Regions from separate parts of the Pantoea sp. RCC30.1 genome, predicted to be linked through region 1. Evidence: predicted binding sites of a transcription regulator. Region 1 holds the regulator's gene; the other holds the start of a gene.
What was found. Region 1 encodes sigma-54, which starts transcription at its own class of promoters, with help from an activator protein. Its sites were predicted from a motif close to GTTGGCACANNTTTCGCTNT; they were not measured.
Positions count from the first base shown of each region.

Region 2: a site for sigma-54 is predicted at 4,354-4,373, ahead of AC2LB6_RS09305 (circularly permuted type 2 ATP-grasp protein). Genes of this name have one in related genera too.

Region 1 covers NZ_JBXUHX010000019.1:27,531-35,017, reverse strand. The annotation lists gene lptC (LPS export ABC transporter periplasmic protein LptC) at 1-306, shown strand, start outside; gene lptA (lipopolysaccharide ABC transporter substrate-binding protein LptA) at 281-832, shown strand; gene lptB (LPS export ABC transporter ATP-binding protein) at 838-1,563, shown strand; gene rpoN (RNA polymerase factor sigma-54) at 1,612-3,045, shown strand; gene hpf (ribosome hibernation promoting factor) at 3,067-3,354, shown strand; gene ptsN (PTS IIA-like nitrogen regulatory protein PtsN) at 3,506-3,985, shown strand; gene rapZ (RNase adapter RapZ) at 4,033-4,887, shown strand; gene npr (PTS phosphocarrier protein NPr) at 4,884-5,156, shown strand; gene mtgA (monofunctional biosynthetic peptidoglycan transglycosylase) at 5,160-5,879, opposite strand; gene arcB (aerobic respiration two-component sensor histidine kinase ArcB) at 6,767-7,487, opposite strand, start outside.
Region 2 covers NZ_JBXUHX010000008.1:36,980-44,466, reverse strand. The annotation lists gene AC2LB6_RS09340 (ABC transporter substrate-binding protein) at 1-862, opposite strand, end outside; partial or broken gene AC2LB6_RS09335 (DUF3289 family protein) at 1,151-1,318, shown strand; gene AC2LB6_RS09330 (DUF943 family protein) at 1,328-1,663, shown strand; gene AC2LB6_RS09325 (YPO3983 family protein) at 1,955-2,800, shown strand; gene AC2LB6_RS09320 (DUF943 family protein) at 2,791-3,261, shown strand; partial or broken gene AC2LB6_RS09315 (DUF3289 family protein) at 3,425-3,508, shown strand; gene AC2LB6_RS09310 (DUF943 family protein) at 3,505-3,969, shown strand; gene AC2LB6_RS09305 (circularly permuted type 2 ATP-grasp protein) at 4,410-5,846, shown strand; gene AC2LB6_RS09300 (alpha-E domain-containing protein) at 5,840-6,766, shown strand; gene AC2LB6_RS09295 (transglutaminase family protein) at 6,763-7,487, shown strand, end outside.

The DNA of each region.
Region 1 (7,487 bases):
AACAAAATCCCTACCTGGACGCTACGCGCGGATAAAGCAAAGCTCACCAAAGATCGTATGCTTTATCTGTATGGCCATGTTGAGCTGAATACGCTGACGCAGGATTCTCAGCTTGAGCGTATCAAAACGGATAACGCGCAGATCAATCTTGTCACTCAGGACGTTACCTCTGATGACCAGGTGACATTGTATGGCCGCAGTTTTAACTCCACCGGCATGAAAATGCGCGGCAATTTACGGACAAAAAACGCCGAGTTAATCGAGAAGGTCAAAACCTCATATGAAATTCAAAATGAACAAAAATAGCCTGAAGCTTTTACTGGCCAGCATGTTGCTGGCAACCAGCGTTCCAGCGCTTGCCCTGACCGGTGACTCGGATAAGCCCGTCAATATTGACTCGCAGAATCAGGCGCTGGATTTGCAGGGCAATGTCGCGACCTTTACCGGCAATGTCATCGTGACGCAGGGTTCAATCAAAATCACGGCGGATAAAGTCGTGGTGACCCGTCCTGGCGGCGACAGCAAGAAAACCATCGTTGATGCCTACGGTAATCCCGCTACCTTCTATCAGATGCAGGACAGCGGCAAGCCGGTTCAGGGCCATGCCTCAAAACTGCACTACGAACTGGCTAACGATTTCGTTGAACTGACCGGCAATGCTTTCATTGAGCAGCAGGACAGCAACATCAAAGGCGATCGTATTACCTATCTGGTAAAAGAGCAGAAAATGCAGGCTTACAGCCAGGGCCAGAACAAGCGCGTCACCACCGTCCTGGTGCCGTCGCAACTTCAGGATAAAGGTTCGTCCAACAGCGGAAAGAAGAGTAACTGATAGCTATGGCCACATTAATCGCAGAAAACCTGGCGAAGGCATATAAAGGCCGTCGCGTGGTAGAAGATGTCAGTCTGCAGGTAAAGTCCGGCGAGATTGTCGGCCTGCTTGGCCCGAACGGGGCCGGTAAGACCACCACCTTTTACATGGTGGTGGGCATTGTCCCGCGTGACGCTGGCCGCATTGTTATTGATGATGAAGATATCAGTATCCTGCCGCTGCATGCGCGTGCGCGTCGTGGCATCGGCTATCTGCCGCAGGAGGCGTCGATTTTCCGTCGCCTCAGCGTCTACGATAACCTGATGGCAGTACTGCAGATTCGTGATGATCTGACCGAAGAGCAACGCCAGGATCGCGCCCGTGAGCTGATGGAAGAGTTCCACATCGAGCACCTGCGCGACAGCATGGGTCAGGCACTTTCAGGTGGTGAGCGACGTCGAGTTGAGATCGCGCGCGCACTGGCTGCTAATCCTAAATTTATCCTGCTGGATGAGCCTTTTGCCGGTGTTGACCCGATCTCCGTTATCGACATCAAGAAAATCATTGAGCATCTGCGTGACAGCGGCCTCGGCGTGCTGATCACCGACCATAACGTGCGTGAAACCTTAGCGGTCTGTGAGCGGGCTTATATCGTCAGCCAGGGACGCCTGATTGCGCACGGAACACCTAATGAAATTCTTGCGGATGAGCAGGTTAAGCGGGTTTATTTGGGTGAAGAGTTCAGACTCTGATAAGGTGTCGTTAATACCGATGTTTACCTGGGAACGATTATCCTGTCTATGAAGCAAGGTTTACAACTCAGGTTCAGCCAACAGCTGGCAATGACTCCACAATTGCAGCAGGCGATTCGTCTGCTGCAACTCTCTACGCTTGAACTCCAGCAGGAGTTACAGCTTGCTCTCGAAAGCAATCCGCTGCTTGAGCAGACTGATCTGCATGAAGAGATCGACTCCCGCGAATCGTCAGAGTCTGAGGCGCTGGATACACGCGAAGCGCTTGAGCAGAAAGAGATGCCCGATGAACTGCCGCTGGATGCCACCTGGGATGAGATCTATACCGCGGGCACGCCTTCCGGCACCGGCACCGATTATCAGGATGATGAGTTACCGGTTTATCAAGGCGAAACCACGCAGTCACTTCAGGACTATCTGATGTGGCAGGTTGGACTGACGCCTTTCAGTGACACCGATCGCGCTATTGCCACCTCTATCGTCGATGCTATTGATGACACCGGATATCTCACCGTTTCGCTTGAGGAGATCCTCGACAGTATCGGCAACGATGAGCTTGAAGCAGATGAAGTTGAAGCGGTGCTGAAACGCATCCAGCGCTTTGATCCTATTGGTGTTGGCGCGCGCGATCTGCGTGACTGTCTGCTGGTTCAGCTGTCGCAATATGCGCCTGAAACGCCAATGCTGGCTGAAGCACGCCTGATCGTCAGCGAACATCTTGACCTGCTGGCAAATCACGATTTCCGCAGCCTGATGCGGGTGACGCGTCTCAAAGAAGAGGTGCTGAAAGAGGCGATGCTGCTGATTCAGTCGCTGGACCCGCGTCCGGGTCAGTCGATTAACACCAGCGAACCGGAATATGTCATTCCCGATGTGCTGGTGCGTAAGGTTGGCAGCCGCTGGACGGTTGAACTCAATGCCGACAGCGTGCCGCGCCTCAAGATTAATCAGCACTATGCGGCAATGGGCGGCGCGACGCGCAACGACAGCGACAGCCAGTTCATTCGCAGCAACCTGCAGGAAGCCCGCTGGCTGATTAAGAGTCTGGAAAGCCGCAATGATACGCTGCTGAAAGTGACGCGCTGCATTGTTGAGCAGCAGCAGGCGTTTTTCGAGCAGGGTGAAGAATTTATGCGTCCGATGGTGCTGGCGGATATCGCCCAGGCTGTTGAGATGCATGAGTCGACCATTTCCCGTGTGACCACGCAGAAGTATTTGCACAGCCCGCGTGGCATTTTTGAACTGAAGTACTTTTTCTCCAGTCACGTCAATACTGAAGGTGGCGGCGAAGCCTCCTCGACGGCGATTCGTGCCCTGGTGAAGAAATTAATTTCGGCGGAAAATCCAGCCAAACCCTTGAGCGACAGTAAACTGACCTCCATGTTATCTGATCAGGGGATTATGGTGGCACGGCGTACCGTCGCCAAATATCGTGAGTCTTTATCCATCCCGCCATCGAACCAGCGTAAGCAACTGGTTTGAAAGAAATGAGAAGGAAGACCTATGCAGCTGAACCTGACCGGGCAACACGTTGAAATCACTGCGCCTCTGCGTGAATTCGTAAACGGTAAATTTGCCAAACTGGAACATTATTTTGAACATATCAATCAGGTCTATATTGTCCTGAAGGTTGAGAAAGTCACTCAGGTGGCGGACGCAACACTACACGTGAATGGTGGCGAGCTGCACGCCACATCAGAAGCGGAAGATATGTATGCGGCAATTGATGGGTTGATCGACAAGCTTGCCCGTCAGCTGACCAAACACAAAGATAAACTGAAAAAACACTAACCTTCACGCTAGCGACGCGCGCCTGGCGCGCAGAGCCGACAGGATGGGGCGGATAATCCGCCCCGTTTTGTCATCTGAGCAAGCGCCGTTTGTCTCGGGCGTTAAGACGCGCTGCGGTGAATGGCCTGGTGAACACGCAAGTGAAACGATAATGAACAACGATCTCACACTGGAATTGAGCACAGTGCTTTCGCCAGACTGCACCCGCAGCGGCGTACACTGCCAGAGCAAAAAACGTGCGCTGGAAATCATCAGCGAACTGGCCGCTAAGCAGCTCAACCTGCCGCACCAGACGCTTTTCGAAGCGATCCTGACCCGCGAACGCATGGGCAGTACCGGTATTGGTAACGGGATAGCCATTCCTCACGGCAAGCTGGAAGAGGATACGCTGCGCGCGGTTGGGGTGTTTATCAGCCTCGAACAGCCGATTGCGTTTGATGCCGTCGACAACCAGCCGGTCGATCTGTTGTTTGCCTTACTGGTCCCGGCTGACCAGTGCAAAACACACCTGCACACCCTGTCACTGGTGGCGAAGCGTCTGGCAGATAAAACGGTCTGCCGTCGTCTGCGTGCTGCGCAGAGTGATGAAGAGCTCTACGCCATTATTACGGAAGTCCAGACAGAGCAGTAACGCGTCTTTACCGGCCTGGAGCCGGTTTTAAAACGGGAGAGAAGGTCATGGTGCTGATGATCGTTAGCGGTCGTTCAGGCTCGGGGAAGTCAGTGGCACTCCGTGCGCTGGAAGATATGGGGTTCTACTGTGTTGATAACCTGCCAGTCGTGCTGCTGCCTGAGTTAGCTAACTCGCTGGCTGAGCGCAATATTTCGGCAGCGGTCAGTATCGACGTGCGTAACATGCCTGAATCCCCGGAAATTTTTGAAACCGCACTGAATAATCTGCCTGACACATTTTCACCTCAGCTGCTGTTCCTCGATGCCGATCGCAACACCCTGATTCGTCGCTACAGCGATACGCGCCGTCTGCATCCCCTCTCCAGCAAAAACCTGTCGCTGGAGAGCGCCATCGATGAAGAGAGCGATCTGCTGGAGCCGCTGCGTTCGCGAGCCGATCTGATCATCGACACCTCAGAGATGTCGGTGCATGAACTGGCCGAGATGCTGCGCACCCGCCTGCTGGGCAAGCGTGAACGCGAGCTGACCATGGTGTTTGAATCCTTTGGCTTCAAGCATGGCATCCCGATTGACGCTGATTATGTGTTTGACGTGCGCTTTCTGCCCAACCCCCACTGGGATCCGAAACTGCGCCCGATGACCGGCCTCGATCGTCCTGTGGCGGCCTTCCTTGATCGTCACACTGAAGTGCATAACTTTATCTACCAGACGCGCAGCTACCTTGAACTCTGGCTGCCGATGCTGGAAACCAATAACCGTAGCTATCTTACCGTGGCGATTGGCTGCACCGGCGGCAAACACCGCTCTGTCTATATCGCAGAACAACTGGCGGATTACTTCCGTTCGCGCGGTAAGAATGTTCAGTCACGCCATCGCACGCTGGAAAAGCGCAAATCATGACCGTCCGACAAACTGTAGAAATAAAAAATAAGCTGGGCATGCACGCCCGTCCGGCCATGAAGTTGTTTGAGCTGGTGCAGAGCTTTGATGCCGAAGTGTTGCTGCGCAATGAGGCGGGTACGGAAGCCGAAGCCAGCAGCGTGATTGCGCTGCTGATGCTCGACTCGGCCAAAGGCGGGCACATTGAGATCGAAGCCAGCGGCCCGGAGGAAGTTCCGGCGCTGGCTGCGGTCATTGAGCTATTTGAAGCGGGCTTCGATGAAGATTAAGGTTTAGTCGAGCTTATTACGCTGCAGGAAGCCCTCGCCGCCCAGCTGGCGCATCTGACGCAGTATCCACTGCTGCCGCTCTCTGACATAACCTGAGGGCGCAGCAGCACGATAACGAATCGGATTAGGCAGTACTGCAGCCAGCAAAGCGGCGTCGGCTGCGGTCAGCCGGCTGGCTGGCTTATGGAAGTAGCGCTGTGAAGCCGCCTCAACGCCAAAGATACCCGGCCCGAATTCTGCAATATTGAGATAGACGGTCAGTATGCGTCGCTTTGTCCAGACCGTCTCAATCCCTACCGTCAGACCCGCCTCCAGACCTTTACGGACCCAGCTGCGACCATCCCAGAGGAACAGATTCTTCGCCGTCTGTTGTGACAGCGTGGACGCCCCGCGCATCCGGTTGTCGCTCTTATCCAGTACGGACTCAATCGCCGCCACATCAAAGCCCCAGTGAGTGGGAAACTTTTGATCTTCTGAGGCGATAACCGCCAGTCCCATCCAGGGCGAAATCTCGTCATGGCCAACCCAGTCTGAATGTGCGACATAACTAAAATCACCGCGTAACCAGGCACCGATCTGTCGTTCAGCCATCACCGCCGAGAACGGTACCGGTAAGAATGAAAAGAGTAAAATCCCCGCCAGCCATACCAACAGCCATACCAACAGCACGCGACCAACAATACGTCTGATACGCTGTCCGACGCTTCCTTTATGCTTGTTCATGCAATCTTCCCATACTTGTTTCAGACGTTAATCAATCACTCATGTAATCACTGCTGTTAAAGCAGTCTTTTTACGATTATCGCTGAAAACGAGGAGGTAGTTTCCAGACTTTATTCAATCATTTTGCATCAAAATGCTGCAACAGTTCGAAATAGTTCAATGACTTCCGAAAAAAAGGAATCGGTTCCATTAATTGAACCTGCTTAGCACCTTTCCAGATAAAAAGTTAATAATCGGTAATAAGCGCCCGCATAAATCATTCGCTATACTTAACTGTTATTTTTTTCTTAATCCAATGCTGTCCAAAGCTTAATCAGAATTATCGCTATAAAGTATAAATAAACAGCGATTAACGGACTCACTTTTGGCTGTTATGGCACCGTTTTTTTCCAGCCGGAACCCTCATGTCAGGAGGAGAAAAAGACAAACTTTTAGATTCTTCTTTATCATTCCAAATCGTTTTGGTTAATTCGTATCATTTCAGGCTGCGCGCGTGCAATATCAGCGTTTTAGCCGCTCTGAAGAGGAAAATGTTAACGCTGGCTCACTTTACTGCTACCCGACCACCGTTTCGCTGTACAGCAGCCTTAAAACTACACGAAAAAAGGCAAAAATGATTAAAATAACAGCAATGCAGCACAGAAATTGATTCCTTACTTGACTGTGTTGCCAAATTAATGTTTTCTGTATTTAAACGCTGCTCAATATCACAAATTTTAATGAATCTTGTCGCATGAGAAGATGAATTTGCTAAGGTGATGACAGTGTTAACCAATACCCTGCGGCTGCATTAATTATTCATATCATAGCGGCCGCAATGATTTCCCTGGTGTTGGCGCAGTATTCGCGCACCCCGGCCTCGGCTGGGGTCATTTTTTTCTGGGGTATCACTTATCCTGCTCTGACACCCAGTCGCGTAATACCTGCACATCGTGTCGCCACTCATGCTTCAGCTCATCAATCCATTCAACGACATTGTCCCACCATGCCGGTAACTCCGGACTCTGAATCTGTTTTGCCAGCATCTGTAAACGCTGCAGCCCGACCGAACCCGCCGCCCCTTTGATTTTATGCCCCTCTTCGGCAATGCCTTTCTGATCGCGCGCCATCAGGTTAGATTCCAGCACCGCAAGATAGTCCGGCATCATCTTTTCAAACATCGTCAGGCTTTGGGTAATCAGGCTCGGGCCAACCAGCTCGATGTACTGTTCCAGCATTGCGACATCCAGCAGCATTCGGGTTTTGTCATCACTGACATCCAGGGTTTCTTCTTCCGGTTCTGCCTGATAATCCCAGTACTTTTTGATCATTGCAGTCAAGGCTGGCACCGCCAGCGGTTTGCTCAGGACGTCATCCATTCCCGCATCGAAATACTCTTTTTTGTCTTTAAGGACATTCGCTGTAAGCGCAACCAGCGGTGGCAGATGCGTTCCCTGATATTGCTGGCGAATCGCCCGTGAGACATCCAGGCCGGTCATATCAGGCAGCTGGATATCCAGCAGCACCAGATCAAATTCCAGCGGGTCAAACATCGCCAGCGCCTCGCTGCCGGTCATAGCGACCTCGACGCTGCAGCCCAGCTTCTCAAGCACCGAGCGCGCCACAATC
Region 2 (7,487 bases), on a different contig from region 1:
GTAGCGGATCGCCCGCTTTCGGCGGTCTGGCTCCCCCGCTGACCAGATACACATCCGGCTGCATCGCGATGACTTTTTCCAGATTCACCTGACCGAGCGCCCCCGGCAGCAGCGGTCTGGCGATATTCACGCCGCCCGCCAGATCGATAAAATCACCCATATTGCCGTTACCGGCTGAGCGGCAACATTCATCCGCTGTCGAGGCGCGCAGTTCGATAAAAACTTTCGGTTTATCCTGCTGAGGAATCTCATTAGTTACGTCGGTGACGCGCTTGATATTGTCCTGATAGAAGCGGATATAGTCCTGCGCCTGCTTCTCGCGGTTCAGGACTTTGCCCAGCAGTGCCATACTCGGCACGGTGTTTTTGAGCGGAGAAGTACGGAAATCGACAAACACCACGGGCACACCGGCGTTTTGCAGTTGTTTCACCAGCTCACTGCCTTTGCCTGGCCCGTGACCCGACAAACCGAAAATCGCCACCTGCGGATTCAGCGTCAGCACTTTTTCCGGGCTGATGGTGTCAGCACTGGTCGAGCCAATCAGCGGGATGTTGTCGATTTGCGGGAATTTCGCCCGATACGTGGCGTAGGTTTGTGGGTCAAGCTTACGGAAATCGCCCTGCCAGCCGACGATTCGATCAAACGGTTTCTGGCCTTCAAGCAGCGAAAGGGCGAAGAACAACCGGCCCTCTCCAAGCACCACACGCTGAACATCATCCGGCACGGTGACCGTACGCCCCGCCACGTCTGTGACGGTAACCGCCTCTGCCGTGACACTGATCAAACCCAACGCGAGACCCGCTAATCCGACAGACATCTTTTTGCCGGAAAGCGCTTTAAATATTCTTTGCTGATGATTCATCTTCTTCCGATTCCTTTACGTTTCCCTGAAGAAGCAAAAATGATAATGAAAACGATAACAACTATCAATTCGATTTACATTTCAAGATAGAGAGGAAAAACTGAGTGGATAAAACTGTACGAAAATAGGATAAAGAGAATTCTCAACGAAGTTCTGAAAGTCCGTACGGTGCGAGCCATGCGGGATTTTTTGTGTCTTTGATTTTGTAAAAACCCTGACAAAACGAAGCCTTCACTTTTAGAGATCTTCCGACATACTGATTATGTCCTCTGAGGAGATCGTTGTGCAGTCCAGGATCACTTTGGCCTTGATGTTGACGATATTTCAAAATTCAGATTCAATCAGTTCCGATTTTTTCGTATCTGGTTTGTACTACAGCGTTACAACTAATTTGGTTTGAAGCCCTATATGACCAACCTGGAAGCCACAATAGAAATTACGGGAGACCGTAAGTGAGAGTAAAATATAAAAAAAATTGCCTTATTAACATTAACTGTTTGCATATTATCTGGTTACTGGCTTTGGCTATCACTTCGTCCGGTTGAGGTTGTTGCAGTTCATGACAATGGTAATCATAGCTATGTCTTAGTCAGGCATTTCCCGTTGACAGATAAGGGGAAAATAAACTGGTGGCTAAAAAATAAAGATATGCTTAAAGAAAAATATGATATCCCTAAGCCATCACCCTCTGGTTATTTTACTATTATTTTTTGGGATTTTGGTGTAACTTTCTCAGCGTACGATGGTGATAATTATCGCTTAGGCCAGAAAGGTGAAATTATTAAAGTCGAATCTCATTAACGTCGCTTCCCTCGCGTAAGGACAGCAATAAAATTATCCGTCTTCCCAATTTTGCACCCGCTATGCAGAAGTAGCAAAATGTTAAGAAGGCTATACTATATTGATTCATTACAAGAACATCTGAACCTTTTTTAATGACAGGTTATTGCAGTAAAGCATCCACTCTCTCCCTGGCCTGAATCAGCAATCGATGTCCGGGAGAGGACACAATATGATTAACATTTGCGCACATGATTGCGTACTATCCCCTGTTAAGACCACGACGGAAGATTATACAAGGAATGTATATCGATGGACGCATTACAATTTCCCTGCACGATATTCAAAACCCAAAAGTCTATGGACGCCTACAGCGCCAGGGATATGTGCTGCGGCGATCTGACCGAAGCACAGTTAAAATCTGATTACCAACTGGTGGATGTTTCCACCAGAGCCCACCCTTACACCCTGACCAAAATTACGCCATTCACTCAGCCACAGTCAATGTTTCATGGCTCCCATGGAATAGGGGAAAAGATCACCCGTCATCAATGCGCTAATATCCTGTTCGATGAGTTCCGCGACTTATCTCGCCTGTTCTCGGTTTATGGCCCGTACAAATATCTGATCGAACAGATGATCACTCATATGCAGTACGGTGATGGCAAAACGTTCACCAGTATGCATCTGGACAGTGCTTTGAAGGAGCATATTCTCAAAGATTATTCAACAGAGAACAGTACACGCTTACGGTTAGAGAAAGCTTTTAATACTTTTATAGATTGGGAAAATAGATATTTACCAGTAAAAGAAACAGATAAACTAAGAAAAGTAATCCTGGACAGTAAATTGCCTAAATTCGACAGATTCCAGGATAACTTTAACGGCATGGGTATAGCTGTCCACGACACGTGGACAACACACATCACTATAAAATCGCTACAGGTTGATAATGACCGTTACGGCGCGGTGGTGCATTACAAAATCCAGGATCACTTTGGCCTTGATGTTAACGATATTTCAAAATTCAGATTTAACCAGTTCCGATTTTTCCGTATCTGGTTTGTACTACAGCGGTACAACCAATTTGGTTTCAGGCCATTTATGACCAATATGGAAGCCACCATAGAAATCACCGGAACCCGTAAATTAGAATGAAAAACAAGAAAGCTATTGCGCTGTTCTTTCTGGCTGGCTGTGTGTTTCTGGGCTACTGGCTTTGGCTGTCGCTGCGTCCTGTAGAGATTATTGCGGTTCATCATAGAGAAAGTAATTTTAGTGCTATTTTGGTTAAAAACACTCCATTTACAGATAAGGGTAAAATAAATTGGTGGATGGAAAACAAAGCTATTTTTAAAGAAAAGTATAATGTTCCTAACCCAGCGGAGGATGGTTCTTTTTCAGTTACCGTCTGGTTGTTTGGAGAGGGGTATAAAGAGGAGGGAAAATATGACAGATTCTGTTTCAATGATATTAAAAGCGAAAAAAACTGTATTGAAAAAGATGCTGTATTCACTGTAACTAATAGCAAAAATAGAGGTGTTTTTTTTACTATATATGATGGTGATAATTACCGATTAGTCCAGAATGGCGACATTATAAAAGTCGAATCCGATTAAATGAGTTATTGGTACAAAGTATCCACTATCTCCCGGTCCTGAATCAGCAATCGATGTCCGGGAGAGGACAAACTATGATTAACATTTGCGCACGTCATTGCGTATTATCCCCAGTGAAGACCACGACGGAAGATTATACAATGAATGTATACCAATGGACGCATTACAGCGGTATAACCAATTTGGTTTCAGGACATTTATGACCAACCTGGAAGCCACCATAGAAATCACTGGAGACCGCAAGTGAGAATAAAAAACAAGAAAGCTATTGCGCTGTTCTTTCTGGCTGGCTGTGTTCTTTTGGGCTACTGGCTTTGGCTGTCGCTGCGTCCTGCAGAGGTTGTCGCAGTACATAAAGATGGAGAGTTTAGCTCTGTCCTGGTAAGAAACTTCCCGTTTACTGATAGAGGGAAAATTAGCTGGTGGCTGAAAAATAAGAACATGTTAAAAGAAAAATATGATATTCCGCAACCTGGGAAAAATGGTTTTTTCTCTATAGTTTTCTGGGATTTTGCAGATGGCTATAAAGAGCAAGGTAAATACGACAGGCGATGCTTTGATGATATACAACCACCGTTGAATTGCATTGATAAGAACAGAATTTTTTCCATATGGAATACCCGAAATAGTAACATTTCATTTGGCGTTGACGGTAGCGAATACACCATCAATAAAAACGGTATAATTGTAAAAAATGAATCAAAGTAACAGCATATCTTACTACCCCCCTGTCCGGAACGTGGCAAAATAACACTGAGGCTATCCCCCGTGAAAACCACGACGGAAGTTTATACAAGGAATGTATACCAATGGCTCCATTACAATTACCCTGCACGATATTCAAAATCCTCTTTTTGGCTGTTTGCGCATTACTCGCTTACGCAACCTGGATATATCTACGCCCAGTGGATTCATCGTCAGCACTTATTTGCGGTAACTTCGCCCGCCAGGTGGCCGTGGGCCGTGAACCGTTTTTTTGTTCATCGCGACATACTAAGCGCCAAATTAAGACACGCCCGCACTGAGTCTGCACCAAAACGGGGCATCTGACCTGGCAATATGACGGCTTTGCACCGTTTCGCTTCTTCTGATGCTGGCACAGTTTATGCTTGGATTGATTGACAGCCTTTAACGTCTGCGAGGTGACGATGCTGAATATCAATCTCTCCGCTTCACCCTTTTTTGATGAGATGCTTCTGGCTGAAGGTGAACACCGTGACCACTACGCTGCCTACTGGCAATGGCTGCAACAGGCTGATCATCAGGCTGTCCAGCGCAAGCGGGAAGAAGCCGCCCTCCTGTTTCACCGGGTAGGGATTACGTTCAATGTCTACGATGACGATAGTGGTGCAGAACGGTTGATCCCGTTCGACAGCGTGCCACGTATTATCCCGGCCGCCGAGTGGGCCATGCTCGATGCCGGTATTCGCCAGCGTGTGCAGGCGCTCAATGCCTTCCTCTACGATATCTACCATGAACAACATATTCTGAAGGCGGGCATCATTCCGGCAGAACAGGTTCTGGCCAACGAACAGTATCAACCCTGTATGCAGGGCGTTGATCTCCATCGTGATATCTATGCACATATTGTCGGTGTGGATATGGTGCGCAACAGTGATGGCGACTATTACGTTCTGGAAGATAATTTGCGTACCCCCTCTGGCGTCTCCTATATGCTGGAGAACCGTAAGATGATGATGCGGCTCTATCCGGAACTGTTTGGACAGCAACGCATTGCCCCTGTAGAACGCTATCCATCGCATCTGCTACAGACGCTTCGCGAAAGCTCACCCATCAACGATCCCACCGTGGTGGTATTGACCCCTGGCCGCTTTAACAGCGCTTACTTCGAACACAGTTTCCTGGCTCAGCAAATGGGCGTTGAGCTGGTTGAAAGTGCCGATCTGTTCGTTAAGGATGGCATGCTGTTCATGCGCACGACTGCCGGGCCATGCAGAATACATGTGATCTATCGTCGGGTTGACGACGCCTTCCTCGATCCGCTGGCGTTCCGCCCGGACTCCATGCTCGGCGTACCGGGACTGCTGTCAGTTTACCGGGCTGGCAATGTCGTCCTGGCCAATGCTATCGGCACGGGCGTGGCTGATGACAAATCTATCTATCCCTATGTTCCGGATATGGTGCGCTTTTATCTGCATGAAGAACCGATCCTCAACAACGTGCCAACCTGGCAATGCAGGCATAAAAATGAGCTGTCGTATGTGCTGGCCAACCTCGAAAAAATGGTCGTGAAAGAGGTTCACGGCGCTGGCGGTTACGGCATGTTGATCGGCCCCGCCGCCAGCAAAGCTGAGCTCGCCCACTTCCGTGACCTGTTGCTGGCGCGTCCGCAAAATTACATCGCGCAAAACACACTGGCGTTGTCTACCTGCCCCACGTTCGTCAACGACGGCCTGGCACCACGTCATATCGACCTCCGACCCTTTGTGCTCAGTGGCGCGGAGATTCGACTGGTGCCCGGCGGGCTGACCCGCGTCGCGTTGACGGAAGGATCGCTGGTCGTCAATTCGTCACAGGGCGGCGGAACCAAGGACACCTGGGTACTGGAGGATGATATATGCTGAGCCGGACAGCCAGTGAACTCTATTGGATGGCCCGCTATCTGGAGCGGGCAGAAAATATCGCCCGGGTGCTGGACGTCACCAACAAATTGTCGATGATGCCCATCCGCAACGGGGGTACGCATGATCTGCTGGTACCGCTCAACCTGACCAGCACCAGCGAGCTGTATGCTGAAACCTACCCGACACTGACGATGCCCAATCTGGTCAGTTTTTTCGCTCTTGATAACCGGAATGACAGCAGCATCTTCAGTTGCCTGCAGATGGGCTGGAACAACGCGCATGCTGTACGTGGCAGCCTCTCATCCGAAGTCTGGGAATGTATCAATGCCACCTGGATCGGGATGAAATCGTTACGCCGTCAGGGCATCGGTTCAGACGGTGCGGACGCCTTCTTTGACTGGTTGAAAGAGCGCTCTCATCTGTTCCGCGGTGCCATGTTCGGTACCCTGCTCCGCAGCGACGCGATGCACTTTATCCGTCTCGGGACGCTGCTGGAACGGGCTGATGGCACCGCCCGTCTGCTGGAAGTGAAAAACAGACTGATGGATATTGATGACGACCCGGTGCGCGAATATTACCGCATGGACACACTGCTGCAGGCGGTAAGCGCGCGCGAAGCCTACCATAGTATTTACAAGCAGCCCCTGAGCCGGGAGACCATCGCCGAGCTGATGATCCTGCGCAACGAGCTGCCGCGTTCGTTGCTGGCGTGTATCAACGATATGGTTCAGCAACTGGAGCTGATTGGTGGCCGTGCAAACCAGCCACGCCGGCTGGCGCATATCCTGCACGCCGAACTGCGCTTCAGTTCCATGAAAGACCTGAGCAGAATCGGGCTGAACAACTGGCTGGAAACCTTTCTCGCCCAGGTAACCGAGATCGCCGAAAGTATTCATCACACGTATCTGGAGGCGCAATGAAACTTAGCATTGAGCACAACACGCACTACCGCTACGACCAGGCGGTGCAACGGAGTATCCAGTACCTGCGACTGACGCCTCAGGAATCACCTCATCAACGCATACTCTCCTGGAAACTGACCTTGCCGGATAAGGCGGTGTGCACCACCGATGCCTTCGGCAACATCATGCATGTGCTGACACTCGATGAACCGCATGAGTCCATCACTATTCAGGCACACGGCGTGGTGGAGATTGAACACGGCATTGAAGATCAGGCTCAGGGGCATTTATCACCGCTGGTCTTCCTGCGCCACAGTCCGCTGACCCAGCCCGATGCGGCGATTCAGGCTTTTGCCCTGCGCTATTATCAGCCCCAGGCGATTCTGGCCGCCCTGGAAAACCTGATGGCGGACCTGCTACTCAGGATGCCATATACCCCCGGCTCTACCCTTGTGACCGACAGTGCCGCAGAGGCTTTCGCCGCGGGGAGCGGAGTATGCCAGGATCATACTCATGTCTTTCTGAGCTGCTGTCGTAGCCTGAATATACCGGCACGCTATGTCAGCGGTTACCTGCACAGCAAAGATTCTCTCCATGTCGCGACCCATGCCTGGGCCGAAGTCTGGATGGAAGACCGCTGGCACTGCTTTGATATCACCAACAATACCCGTATGCCTGATCAACATCTTAAGCTTGCCGTCGGGATTGATTACCTGGATGCCTGTCCGGTACGCGGTTT